4 regions of the Streptomyces hawaiiensis genome follow, and region 3 is predicted to be linked to each of the others. Evidence: riboswitches for the same ligand, from Rfam matches in the RefSeq annotation. Region 3 holds a riboswitch; each other region holds the start of a gene.
What was found. Region 3 has a riboswitch for cyclic di-AMP ahead of CEB94_RS19225 (M23 family metallopeptidase). Riboswitches for the same ligand answer to the same signal wherever they lie in the genome.

Region 1 (3,198 bases), 540 kb from region 3:
CGGTCGGCACCGTCGCCCCCGCCAGGCTCCGGCTCTCCTCGTGGCGGCCGGAGTGACCGGCTCCGCCATCGCGATCCCGCTCCTCGGGGCTTCTGGCGCCAGCGCGGCCGACGGCACGACCTGGGACCGGGTCGCGGACTGCGAGACCGGCGGCGCCTGGAGCCAGAACAGCGGTAACGGCTACTACGGCGGCCTGCAGTTGTCCCAGGAGGACTGGGAGAACCACGGCGGTCTCGACTACGCCGCGAGCGCCGATCTGGCCAGTCGCTCTCAGCAGATAGCCGTGGCCGAGAGAATCCTCGCCGACCAGGGGGTCGGCGCGTGGCGCACCTGCGGACTGCTCTCGGGACTCCAGCAGGACAAAGGGTCGGAATCACCCGATTCATCCGAATCATCCGGTGAGGTGGACTCGCCCGGATTGCTCGACTCGCTGGGTTCGCCCCCCTCTGAGAGTCCTTCTTCATCCCCTTCGCCTGACGCGTCGTCGCCGTCGAAGGACGAAACCACCAAGACCGGCAAGTCGCCCGAATCCGACGGTTCGTCGCGGGATCGGCAGCCCGACGCCTCTCCGTCGGCCACCTCCGAGGGCGGCACATCGGGCACATCGCAGCAGGACGAGGACTCCTCGGCGTCGGCCGATACCGGCTCCGGCCGTCATCGCGGTCCCAGCGCCGACGAAACCCGCGCACCCGAGGGCGAACGTGCGGAGAAGCCCACGGGGCGTCACTCCACGCCCGCTGACGAGAGTTCCGGCGAAGAGTCCGAAGGCGCCTACATCGTGGGTGTCGGCGACAGTCTCTGGTCCATCGCCGACGCCCTTCGGGTCAGCGGCGGATGGCACGCGCTCTACGAGGGCAACGAGAAGGCGGTCGGCGCCGACCCCGACCTCATCCACCCCGGTCAGACGCTCACGGTAGGGGGCGAAGCGGACGAGAGGTAGCCGTTCGGGCAGTGCGGAAACGGCAGTCGAAGTCGTCCCGAAACCGGGTGAGTTCACGTCATGTTTCGCGCCGAATGTCCCGTATAAGGCCGGTGAGAGATAGATCTCAGAAGCCTTGATCGTCTTTGAAATTCCGCGGACCGCGTGTCTACGGTCGTGACCGCTCGTCACCACGAGCCCCGGCTGCCGCAACGCCGAATCCTGCCAGCGGCCGTACGGGAACAGTCGTCGCGTCAAGCGCCGTAGGCAGGAGCGGGGGACCCAAGGTAAGTGCCCGACCGGCCAGTTGAGCCGGAAGGGCTTGGGGTGAAGCCGTGTCCCGGGAGGGACGCGGCCGGGCAACTCAACCGGCCCGAACCCGACAGCTCACCTCGCAGGCGTCGGTGAGGGGATCTTCCATGCTGTTTTCCAGCAAGGGCAAGCACCGCCGTCCGTCCAAGGCCACTCGTGCCATCGCCGTCGCCGGTGTCGCCGGCGCCGCCGTCGCCGCCCCGCTGATGGCGGTCGGCAACGCCTCCGCCGCCACCGCCTCCGAGTGGGACACGGTCGCCCAGTGCGAGTCCGGCGGCAACTGGTCCATCAACACCGGCAACGGCTACTACGGCGGTCTGCAGTTCTCCGCCTCCACCTGGTCCGGCTACGGCGGCACCCAGTACGCCTCCACCGCCGACCAGGCCACCAAGTCCCAGCAGATCGAGATCGCCGAGAAGGTCCTGGCGAGCCAGGGTAAGGGTGCCTGGCCGGTCTGCGGCAAGGGCCTGTCGAGCGCCGGCTACACCGGCGGCGGCTCCTCGAGCGACTCCGGCAGCTCCTCGCAGCAGAGCCAGCAGAGCACCGAGTCCCGCGAGACCCAGCAGCAGCCGGCCTCCCGCTCCGACGAGCGCCCGGCCGCCAAGAAGACCGTCACCACCCCGACCGGCAAGAAGGTCAAGAAGGGTGACGGCGAGTACAAGGTCGTCAAGGGCGACACCCTGAGCTCGATCGCGGCGGACAAGAAGGTCAAGGGCGGCTGGGAGAAGCTGTTCGAGCTGAACAAGGACATCGTCGAGGACGCCAACCTCATCTACCCGGGCCAGCAGCTGCACCTGAAGTAAGCAGCGGCCCGCCCAGGGCCCACAGGCTCCCCGCTCCGGTGCGTCATCCCCCGTACGCACCGGAGCGGGGTTTTTTCTGCCGTTCTTCGCAATCCGGCTTTGTTCCGTTCGGAAACAATTTACTCTCGGTTCTGTCCATGGGGTGGGCGACCCGGTGGCCGATCGCCCGGAGCCGGTTAGGCTCATGTCGCGAGCCACCACGGCCCGCACCTCGCCGGGTCCACGCGACCCGCGTACCCGCGTCACATAAGAAGGAGATGCTCGTGCCGTCCATCGACGTCGTCGTAGCCCGGGAAATCCTGGACTCCCGAGGCAACCCCACGGTCGAGGTCGAGGTCGGCCTCGACGACGGCAGCACCGGTCGTGCCGCCGTCCCGTCCGGCGCCTCCACGGGCGCCTTCGAGGCCATCGAGCTCCGCGACGGCGACTCGAACCGCTACCTCGGCAAGGGTGTGGAGAAGGCCGTCCTCGCGGTCATCGAGCAGATCGGCCCGGAGCTCGTCGGCTACGACGCCACCGAGCAGCGCCTGATCGACCAGGCGATGTTCGACCTGGACGCCACCGACAACAAGGGCTCCCTCGGCGCCAACGCCATCCTCGGCGTCTCCCTCGCCGTCGCCCACGCCGCCTCCGAGGCCAGCGACCTGCCGCTCTTCCGCTACCTGGGCGGCCCCAACGCGCACCTGCTGCCGGTGCCGATGATGAACATCCTGAACGGCGGCTCGCACGCCGACTCCAACGTGGACATCCAGGAGTTCATGATCGCCCCGATCGGCGCGGAGTCCTTCTCCGAGGCCCTGCGCTGGGGCGCCGAGGTCTACCACACGCTGAAGAAGGTCCTGAAGAGCAAGGGCCTGGCCACCGGCCTCGGCGACGAGGGCGGCTTCGCCCCGAACCTCGGCTCCAACCGCGAGGCCCTCGACCTCATCCTCGAGGCCGTCAAGGAAGCCGGCTACACCCCCGGCGAGCAGATCGCCCTGGCGCTCGACGTCGCCGCGTCCGAGTTCTACAAGGACGGCGTCTACACCTTCGAGGGCAAGGAGCGCTCGGCGGCCGAGATGACCGAGTACTACGCGGAGCTCGTCGACGCGTACCCGCTCGTCTCCATTGAGGACCCGCTGTTCGAGGACGACTGGGACGGCTGGAAGGTCCTCACCGACAAGC
Region 2 (3,198 bases), 2.8 Mb from region 3:
TGTCGGGCTGCGGTCCCGTGGGAAAGGGACGACGTCGCCATGGCAGACCATTTGGAAGCATCCGTCACTCTGCCGAGCGATCCCGCCTCGGTCTCCGCAGCGCGTGCCTACGTGGTGGGCACGCTGGCGGAGTGGGGCCTGCCGGCGGACACGGAAGTGTCCGACACCGTCCGGCTCATCATCTCCGAACTCGCCACCAACGCCGTCCAGCACACCTTCGGTCAGTCGCCCACGTTCACCGTGGACGTCGAGCTCGACCGCGACGAGCACCTGCGCATCGGTGTCACGGACAGCCACCCGCGTCTCCCCAGACGCCTGCCCGCCGCCGTCCAGCAGGACAACGGCCGCGGCCTGGTCATCATCCGCTGGCTGACCGCGGAATGCGGCGGCAGACTCCGCATCCGCCCCACCCGGGAGGGCGGCAAGACCATCTCGATCGAACTTCCGTGGGTCCTCCCGGTCCAGCCGGTGACGACAGCGGTCCAGCAGGAGCCGTAGTCACGCCCAGCACGACCCGGAAGACCTCCCCAGCGGGTGCCGTACGCGCACCTCGGCCCGCGCGACCCGCGTCCGGGCCGTCCTCAGGGCTGCGACGCCCGCGCCGAGCCTCATGACCCGCCGGAGCCCGCGGCCGTCACTGGTGCCGTGCCGACGCCTCCCGGTGCGCTGCCGCCCCACGAAGCCCTGAGGGCTGTCCGACGGTGCGCCGCAGCGGTGCGGGGATCCTGACGTCGCCCCGCGCCGGCTCCTCCTCGGTGGTCTTCCCGGTGCCGGCCGCCTCCGCACGCGGCCCCGCCCGCCGCACCAGCCGCGGGAGCAGCCCCCACAGGCCGACACAGACCACGAACGTCGCGGCGCCCGCGGCGATACCACCGGCCCGGCCCGTGGTCACATCGACCACCAGCAGCACGGAACCGCTGAACGCGAACACCAGCACACTCAGGCCGGCGGTGGCCAGGCGCGAGGAGACCTGCACGATGCGGGGCTTGGCGCCCTGCTGGAAGAGGGAGCGGTGCAGCGCGGCCGGCGCGGTGAAGAGCGCGGCGGCCAGGACCGCCAGCAGCAGCGTGATGACGTAGGTGACGCGCTGGACCGTGTCGAGGTCCTCGAAGCGCGACGTGAAGGCGAGCGACAGCAGGAAGGCGAAGAGGATCTGCACACCCGTCTGGGTGACGCGGAGTTCCTGGAGCAGCTCGACGAAGTTGCGGTCGGCGCGTTGCAGCGGAGTCTCGTTACGCGCGGTGCAGGGACGGTGCTCGGCCATGGAGTGACGGGTATCCACTCAAGCCCGTGTCACGCTCCGGCGTGCGGCGGCGCGTCAAGGACGCCGCCGCACGCCGGGCGGATCACTTCACGCGCCCGTACCAGACGCTCTTGGTCCAGATCTTCTGCAGCCGCACCACGTCCCCGCTCTTCGGGGAGTGCCAGAGCTTGTTCTTACCCGCGTAGATACCGACGTGGTACACGTTGCTGCCCGAGTGGAAGAACACCAGGTCGCCCGCCTTGCGGTTCTTGGCGGAGATGTGGCGCGTCTTGTTGTACTGCTGGGCAGCCGTGCGGGGGAGCTTCTTGCCGGCCTTCTTGAACGAGTAGAGCGTGAGCCCGGAGCAGTCGAACCGGTGCGGACCTATGGCCCCGTACTTGTAGGGCGAACCCTTCTTGGAGGCCGCGATCTGGAGTGCCTTGGTCGCCGGTGTGGCAGCCGCGGCGTCGGAGGCGAAGCCGGGCGCCACTATCGAACCGCCGACGGCGGCGATGGTGAGCGCCGAGGCCGTGCCGGCCCGGGCCATGAGCGACGGGACACGATTGAGCGCAGTCATGCGCAACCCTTCGTCAGCCGCCTGTGAAGGATGACCTGTCGGATTCGGGCTGGCGAAGTTGCCCGGCCGCTGACGCGGCTTCACCCCAAGGGCTGCTCGGGTCAGGTCATGGCGTGACCGTCCCGGCGACCCGTCGTGCTTGGGTCCTCCACTCCTGCCGATCCACTCCTGTCGACCGGTCATCCGGACGGCGGCAGGACTCGGCGTCCGCCCGGATCGCCCCGCCACAGCGGCGGGGGCTTGTCGTCAGACGGGATCTTGGCGCATGGCTGTCCGGATTTCCCAACGGAACCGGGGATTTGTGTTGTTACTCACCACTCACCCGTTCGGGTGGACACGTGTGCGTTCGCGCCAGTGTCCACGGGTTCGTGGAGCGCCGGACCAGCGACGGAATGCCCCATTCCATCCGAGGGCTACGTGTGTTGCGCAACCGGGACGGTCCCAAAATCAGTTTCCCGTCTACTCCGAACAGGGGTACGTCCATTGGTCCGTTTCGACTCAGGTCCGGACGCTCCGCCGACAGGGCGGGCGTCCGGACCGACGGTTCCGCGTCAACTGACGGATTCCGGGGGCAGAGTGAGCCGCGCCGTGCGCCGCTCGCCGTCCAGCACCCGCAGCGCCCGGGCCAGTGTGCCCGCGTGCAGGTCCGTCTCGCCCCGCTGGTGCATCAGGGTCAGCGCGTCACGCAGCGCGGTCGCCCTGCCGACCAGGGCCTGGGCGGCGCGCAGTCCGCGGTAGGTGTCGCCGTCCTGGGCCGGATTGATGCGGCCGAGCAGGTCGACGACCTCGAGGTAACGGTCGATCAGTTCCGCCTCGGCGCGTGTCAGGGCGGGCAGCGGTGGCAGTTCGGGCGGGAGCACCAGGGCCTCATCGTCCGGTCGGCGGGGCCAGGGTGGCCTTGCGGCTCGGGATGATCCCGTCCACCAGGCCGTACTCCACCGCCTCCTGGGCGGTGAGGATCTTGTCCCGCTCGATGTCCGTGCTCACCTGCTCCCGGGTGCGGCCGGTGTGCAGCGCGAGCATCTCCTCCATCCGGCCGCGGATGCGCGTCAACTCGTCGGCCTGGATGGCCAGATCGCTCGCCTGCCCCGGACCGGCTCGGGCAGCGCGGGCTGATGGATCACCAGGCGTGCGTCGGGCAGCGCGAATCGCTTGCCGGGCGTGCCCGCCGCCAGCAGTACCGAGGAGGCGGCACCGGCCTGGCCCAGGCAGATCGTCTCCACGTCGCAGGAGACGTACCGCATCGTGTCGTAGAGCGCCGTCATCGCGTGGAAGGTGCCGCCGGGGGAGTTGATGTAGAGCGAGATGTCGCGCTCCGGAGCCTGGTGCTCCAGGTACATGAACTGGGCCATCACGTCGTTCGCCGAGGTCTCGTCCA
Region 3 (3,198 bases):
CGCCGGAGCGCCTGCGTGGCGGCCCCACGTGGGCGCTCCGGGCAACGCGGCGAGTGCGGTGCCAGGCCACGCGACCCGGACAGGCATAGTGCAAGGACCCCGAATGCGGGCCGATCGGCCCAATAGATCCTGCGTCCGGACCGCCGCCCGGGCCGCGCTGCCTCCAGGGCCAGGACGAGAGGACGGAGGCGGCGGCCATGAGGAAAGCGGGGAGACGACGGAAGGCGGCACTGCTCCTCCCGCCCCTGCTCACCGCGCTCGCCCTGCTCGTCCCCTCCTACCAGGCCGACGGCCCGGACGCCCGCACCATGGGCCCCGCCCTGCCCTCCGACGCCGCGTTCACCCATCCCGGCGTCCTCGTCGACCGGGACCGGCTGGACGCCCTGCGCGAGCACGTCACCGCCGGGCGGCAGCCCTGGCTGAAGGCCTACCTCGCGATGCGGGACAGCGCGTACGGCTCCTACCGGTACCGGGCCGAGCCGCTCGAGACCGTCCTCTGCCCGCCCGGTGACCTTCAGGGCCGGGGCTGCGCCGAGGAGCGTGCGGACGCCCTGGCCGCCTACTCCCAGGCCCTGCTCTTCACCGTCACCGGCGAGCGGCGGCACGCGGAGAAGGCCCGGCAGATCATGGACGCCTGGTCGGCCACGCTGCGCCGGCACGCCGGGGAGAAGGCCGCGTTGCAGGCCGGCTGGACCGGGTCGGTCTGGGCCACGGCCGCCGAGATCGTGCGGCACACGCCCGGCGAGGAACGGCTCGGCCGATCCGTCGCGGCCGCGCACGAGCTGGCCGTACGGGCCCGGCCCGCCGGCACCGACGACCTGTTCACCGCCTGGGAGACCCTGACCCACGCGGGCGCCCCGGCCGGCTGAGCAGAGGGTGTGCACGAGGTGTCCCGCGGATGGCGTACACTGGAGTCACAACGACGCGGGGTGGAGCAGCTCGGTAGCTCGCTGGGCTCATAACCCAGAGGTCGCAGGTTCAAATCCTGTCCCCGCTACTGAAGGCCGAGGGCCGGAATCCGAAAGGGTTCCGGCCCTCGGTGCATTTCCCGGTGGTCTTACGGCGGCCATTACGGTCGGTGAGTGAACCACCCCGTTCCGCATAACAACTGACGCACCGTCAAAACTCGTCAGTCACTTGCGCGGCGGTCAACTCGCCCGATTTGGGCCCGTCATGGCGGGTAAGTCCGCGCGAAAAAGGTTAATGATCAAGTGGAATCGCTGGAATACCCCTCGCGCGTCTATTAACGTTCGATAACGCAGCGCGGTCGTCCCAGCCGTCACAGAAGGCGGCTCCGTGCGCACGCGCCGAATCCCGAAAGGGAACCGGGGAACCACCACTTGGGGTGAATCGAGCGGATACCACCGTGGCAGCACGGCCGGTATACGCGCGTAGGAGACCTTCCTGCTCCGAACCCGTCAGCTAACCCGGTAGGCGAGAAGGAAGGAAAGGAGCACGCCCACGTGGCGTCCAACCGGCCTGCCCCCGCGGCCCCGCTCGCGCCGAAGCGCGACACCGAAACCTTCGGCTACGGCGGTCAGCGCACCGACGAGGGCCCGTTCCAGGAGTGGAACCCCACCGAGGAGTCCATCCGTCCCGTCCGCGGCCGGCATCGCGTCACCAAGCAGCGCGGCGGAGGCCTCGCCCGCAGCTCCACCGTCCTGGGCGTCGGCGTCATAGCCGCCGTGGGTGCCGGCGGCATGGCCAGCGCCCAGACCGGCAAGCCCCCGGTGTCCATCTCCGTGCCGGACCTGCCCTCGGTGGGTTCCCTCATCTCGGACGACGACACCCCCGAAGGCTCCGCCACCCCGCTCAGCAGCCTCGGCACCACCACGGCGGACACCGAGCAGGCCACCTCCGGCGCCGGCGCCGGTGAGGCGCTGCGCGCCCGGATCATGGCCCAGGTCGAGCGCCAGCAGGACCAGATCGAGACCAAGGCCGCCCAGGACGCCGCGGCCGCCGCCGAGAAGGCAGCCGCGGAAGCGGTGGCCAAGGCGGAGAAGGAAGCCAAGGCCAAGGCCGCCGAAGCCAAGAAGAAGGCGGAGGAGGAGGCCAGGAAGAAGGCCGAGGCCGAGCGGCTCGCCGCCCTCGCCAAGCAGTTCACGCTGCCGACCTCCTCGTACACCATCACCTCCAGCTTCGGTCAGGCCGGCGCCTACTGGTCCTCCGGCTACCACACCGGCCTCGACTTCGCCGCCCCCACGGGCACGCCGATCAAGGCCGTCCACAGCGGCACCATCACCGAGGCGGGCTGGAACGGCTCGTACGGCTACAAGACCGTCCTCACCCTCGATGACGGCACCGAGATCTGGTACGCGCACCAGTCCTCCATCGGCGTCAGCGTCGGCCAGAAGGTCAGCACCGGCGACGTCATCGGCCGCGTGGGCGCAACCGGCAACGTCACCGGAGCGCACCTTCACCTCGAGGTCCACTCCGCTGGATCCTCGAACGGCATCGACCCGAGGGCGTGGCTGCAGGGCAAGGGACTCAACCCGTAAGCGGTACACGTCCGTTGAAGCACCGGCGGCCCTGACGACGACCCCCCGACGTCAGGGCCGCCGGTCTTCCGGTGTGCCATGGGCGGGTTCACGAGAGCTTTGGGTTACGCGAGCCTTGGGTTTACGGGAGCTTTGCGTCCCGTTGCGGAATGAGACGCCCCTGTACGGACGTTGACGCAGAGCATGACTTCTCTTCGCAAACTCGGCTCCTCCGACCTCGAGGTCTTCCCGCTCGCCCTCGGCGGCAACGTCTTCGGCTGGACCGCCGACGAGGACCAGTCGTTCGCCGTCCTCGACGCCTACACCGCCGCCGGCGGCAACTTCATCGACACCGCCGACTCCTACTCGGCCTGGGTCGAGGGCAATCAGGGCGGGGAGTCCGAGACCGTCCTCGGCACGTGGCTGAAGGCCCGCGGCAACCGCTCGGACGTCGTCGTCGCCACGAAGGTCAGCCAGCACCCCGAGTTCCGCGGCCTGTCCGCCGACACCATCAAGGCCGCCGCCGACGCCTCCCTGCGGCGCCTCGGCACCGACTACATCGACCTGTACTACACGCACTTCGACCAGCCCGACGTGCCCGTCGAGGAGATCATCGGCGCGCTCGACAGTCTCGTGAAGGCCGGGAAGGTGCGGCACATCGCCGCCTCCAACATTTCCGCCGAGCGGCTGCGGGCGTCCCTGGAGTTCTCCGACCGCGAGG
Region 4 (3,198 bases), 1.2 Mb from region 3:
TGCCGAGGACGGCGGTCGCCGCCACGGTGGTGAGCGCGGCCGGCGCCTCCGCCCGCCATCCGCCGTGCGCCCGCTGGGCGAGGCCCGCGGCCGCCACCAGCCAGGCCGCACAGGCCGGGACGAGGGCGATGCGGGAGAGGACCTCGTACCCCGCCGAGTCGAGACCGACCGACACGAGGCCGGTCGCCAGCGCATACGTCGCCCACCAGGCGGCAAACGGGGAGGGACCGGACATAGTGCCGATGCTAGAGAGCGGCGCCCGCGTGACGAGAGGGGCACGCGCGCGTGCCCCTCAAAATCACAACGAGACCGCTCAGGCCGGGCGTACCACGCTGTGGATCGCCGACTCGCCGTCGTAGTAGATCGACTCCTCGCGCACGTACGTGCCGGGCTTCGGGGCGTGGATCATCATGCCGTTGCCGATGTAGACCCCGACGTGGGTGACGTCGTCGTAGAAGAAGACCAGGTCACCGGGCTGGGCCTGGGAGAGCGGGACCGTGGCGCCGGCGTTCACCTGGTCGTAGGTCGTGCGCGGCAGGGTGACGCCCGCGGCCTTCCAGGCGGCCTGGGTCAGGCCCGAGCAGTCGTAGGAGCCGGGGCCGACGGCGCCCCACACGTACGGCTTGCCGATCTGGGCGCGGGCGAAGGTGAGCGCCTTGTCGGCCTTGGTGGCGTACGAGGAGTCGGCCGGGGGCGCAGGGGAGGACGAGCCGGTGCCGGACGACCCCGACGGCGAGCTGTCCTGCTGCTGGGCGGCCTCGTCCCGGGCCTGCTGCTGCGCGGTCTGTTGCCGGGCCAGCTCGTCGGCCTTGCGGGCGGCCTCCTCGCGCTTCTCCTTCTCGATCGCCGCGAGCCGGGCCTTCTCCTCGGCGGTCAGCTTCGACATCAGCTCGCGCGCGTCGGCGAGCTTCCGCTGGACGGTGGCCTTGGCCGTCTTCAGGTCGCCCTGCGACTCGGTGAGCGTCTCGAGGCTCTCGGTGGCCTCCTGGCGCTTCTCCATCGTCTCGGACTGCTGCGTGACGTAGTCGTCGACCGCGACCTTCTGACGGCCCGTCATCCGGTCCATCAACTGGGTCTGGTCGAAGTAGTCCTGCGGGGTGTCCGCGAGCAGGAACGTCGCCGTGTCCGGGGCGGCGGCGCCGGTGCGGTACTGGGCGGAGGCGAAGGAACCCAGCTGCTCGCGCGCCTCGTTGAGCTTCTGGGTGCGCTGGGCGACGTCGTCGATGAGGGTGTCGGCGCGCTTGCGCTGCTTCGCGGTCTTCTCCTTGGCCGCGTTGTACTTGTCGGTCGCCGACTCGGCCTGGCGGTACAGGTCGTCGACCTTCTTCTCGACTTCCTCCAGGCTGGGCTTGTCGTCGGCCTCGGGGGCGGCGTTGGCCGACTGGGACAGCAGGGCCACGGACGTGAGGGCCGCCGTTGCGAGGGCGGGGGTCCGTATGCCTGCCACGCGCGTACCCGTAGGACGCGACTTGCGGTGCGACGCCAAGGGAGGCGACTCCTTCCATGTTCCGCCTACCGGGTTAGCTGTCGGGTTCGGGCGGGTGGTTCGGAAGGTTTGCCCTACGGCCGTCTCCGCACAGGGAGTCGGGCCGATTCACCCCAGGTTCACGGTTGGGTCCCCGGCTCCGGCTGCCGCTGCGGCACGCCGGACTCGGCGGAGGCCGCGCGGCCCGGCGACGTTCGCCGGTGGGGGTCATGCGGCCTGGTCGCACCGTAGCCAATTCGTGTGGCCTCTGTGAAGGTTGATGGGTGATATGCCCGATACATTTTCGTGACCTTACTCATGAGCGTTGCAGAGAGTGAACGATCGAGGGGGGTTGGTCATGAAAGGTCCACAATCGCGGGGGTTGTAGCAGGGCGTGATCATGCGGTCATGGACGGCGACATCGCGCCGCCGGGCGAACGGCGTGATCCCCGGGCGCGCGGCGATGTTCTCAGGGCGGCGGCGGGCTGTCAGTGGGGCGCCCTAGACTCGGAGAGCGATGAGCAGCCTCTTTGACGACAACTTCCTGGCGAACCTCCAGGCCCAGCGGGGCCCCGCGGACGAGCCCCCGCCGCCGCCCGAGGACGATCACGTACCGGAGCCGATTCCGGACGATCTGTTCGGCGGGAAGTTCGACATGCCTCCGGACCGGGACGCCTACTACCGGGACGGCGCCCCCCGCCCGGTGGTGGACACCGCCACCCTCCTGGAAGGGCTGAACGACAACCAGCGCGCCGCCGTCGTCCATTCCGGCTCCCCGCTGCTCATCGTGGCCGGCGCCGGCTCCGGCAAGACCCGTGTGCTCACGCACCGCATCGCCCACCTGCTCGCCGAGCGGGACGTGCACCCGGGCCAGATCCTCGCGATCACCTTCACCAACAAGGCCGCCGGCGAGATGAAGGAGCGCGTCGAGCAGCTCGTCGGCCCGCGCGCGAACGCCATGTGGGTCATGACGTTCCACAGCGCGTGCGTGCGCATCCTGCGCCGGGAGAGCAAGAAGCTCGGCTTCACGTCCTCCTTCTCGATCTACGACGCCGCCGACTCCAAGCGCCTGATGGCCCTGGTCTGCCGCGACCTGGACCTCGACCCCAAGCGCTTCCCGCCGAAGTCCTTCAGCGCCAAGATCAGCAACCTGAAGAACGAGCTGATCGACGAGGAGGACTTCGCCGCCCAGGCCACCGACGGCTTCGAGAAGACCCTCGCCCAGGCCTACGCGATGTACCAGTCGCGGCTGCGCGAGGCGAACGCCCTCGACTTCGACGACCTGATCATGACGACGGTCAATCTCCTGCGCGCCTTCCCCGACGTCGCCGAGCACTACCGCCGCCGCTTCCGCCACGTGCTGGTGGACGAGTACCAGGACACCAACCACGCCCAGTACGCCCTCGTCCGGGAACTCGTCGGCACCTCCGAGCACCCCGTCGACGTACCGCCCGAGGCCGAGGTCCCGCCCGCCGAGCTGTGCGTGGTGGGCGACGCCGACCAGTCGATCTACGCCTTCCGCGGCGCGACGATCCGTAACATCCTCCAGTTCGAGGAGGACTACCCGGACGCGACGACGATCCTGCTCGAGCAGAACTACCGCTCCACCCAGACGATCCTCAGCGCGGCCAACGCGGTCATCGAGCGCAACGAGTCCCGCCGCCCCAAGAACCTGTGGACCAACGCGGGCGCCGGCGCCCGGATCACCGGCTACGTCGCCGACACCGAGCACG

Region 1: another riboswitch for cyclic di-AMP. It lies ahead of CEB94_RS16635 (LysM peptidoglycan-binding domain-containing protein); the one in region 3 lies ahead of CEB94_RS19225 (M23 family metallopeptidase).
Region 2: another riboswitch for cyclic di-AMP. It lies ahead of CEB94_RS06475 (C40 family peptidase); the one in region 3 lies ahead of CEB94_RS19225 (M23 family metallopeptidase).
Region 4: another riboswitch for cyclic di-AMP. It lies ahead of CEB94_RS24815 (C40 family peptidase); the one in region 3 lies ahead of CEB94_RS19225 (M23 family metallopeptidase).

Annotation. Positions count from the first base shown of each region.
Region 1 covers NZ_CP021978.1:3,648,379-3,651,576, reverse strand. The annotation lists gene CEB94_RS16640 (LysM peptidoglycan-binding domain-containing protein) at 1-940, shown strand, start outside; cyclic di-AMP (ydaO/yuaA leader) riboswitch at 1,169-1,335, shown strand; gene CEB94_RS16635 (LysM peptidoglycan-binding domain-containing protein) at 1,339-2,034, shown strand; gene eno (phosphopyruvate hydratase) at 2,298-3,198, shown strand, end outside.
Region 2 covers NZ_CP021978.1:1,403,436-1,406,633, reverse strand. The annotation lists gene CEB94_RS06485 (ATP-binding protein) at 40-498, shown strand; gene CEB94_RS06480 (DUF6328 family protein) at 635-1,264, opposite strand; gene CEB94_RS06475 (C40 family peptidase) at 1,347-1,820, opposite strand; cyclic di-AMP (ydaO/yuaA leader) riboswitch at 1,824-2,023, opposite strand; gene CEB94_RS06470 (hypothetical protein) at 2,372-2,680, opposite strand; partial or broken gene CEB94_RS06465 (ATP-dependent Clp protease proteolytic subunit) at 2,688-3,198, opposite strand, start outside.
Region 3 covers NZ_CP021978.1:4,187,587-4,190,784, reverse strand. The annotation lists gene CEB94_RS19235 (hypothetical protein) at 198-869, shown strand; tRNA gene CEB94_RS19230 (tRNA-Met) at 924-997, shown strand; cyclic di-AMP (ydaO/yuaA leader) riboswitch at 1,296-1,452, shown strand; gene CEB94_RS19225 (M23 family metallopeptidase) at 1,464-2,498, shown strand; gene CEB94_RS19220 (aldo/keto reductase) at 2,682-3,198, shown strand, end outside.
Region 4 covers NZ_CP021978.1:5,345,021-5,348,218, forward strand. The annotation lists gene CEB94_RS24810 (SLAC1 family transporter) at 1-235, opposite strand, end outside; gene CEB94_RS24815 (C40 family peptidase) at 314-1,486, opposite strand; cyclic di-AMP (ydaO/yuaA leader) riboswitch at 1,495-1,667, opposite strand; gene pcrA (DNA helicase PcrA) at 1,983-3,198, shown strand, end outside.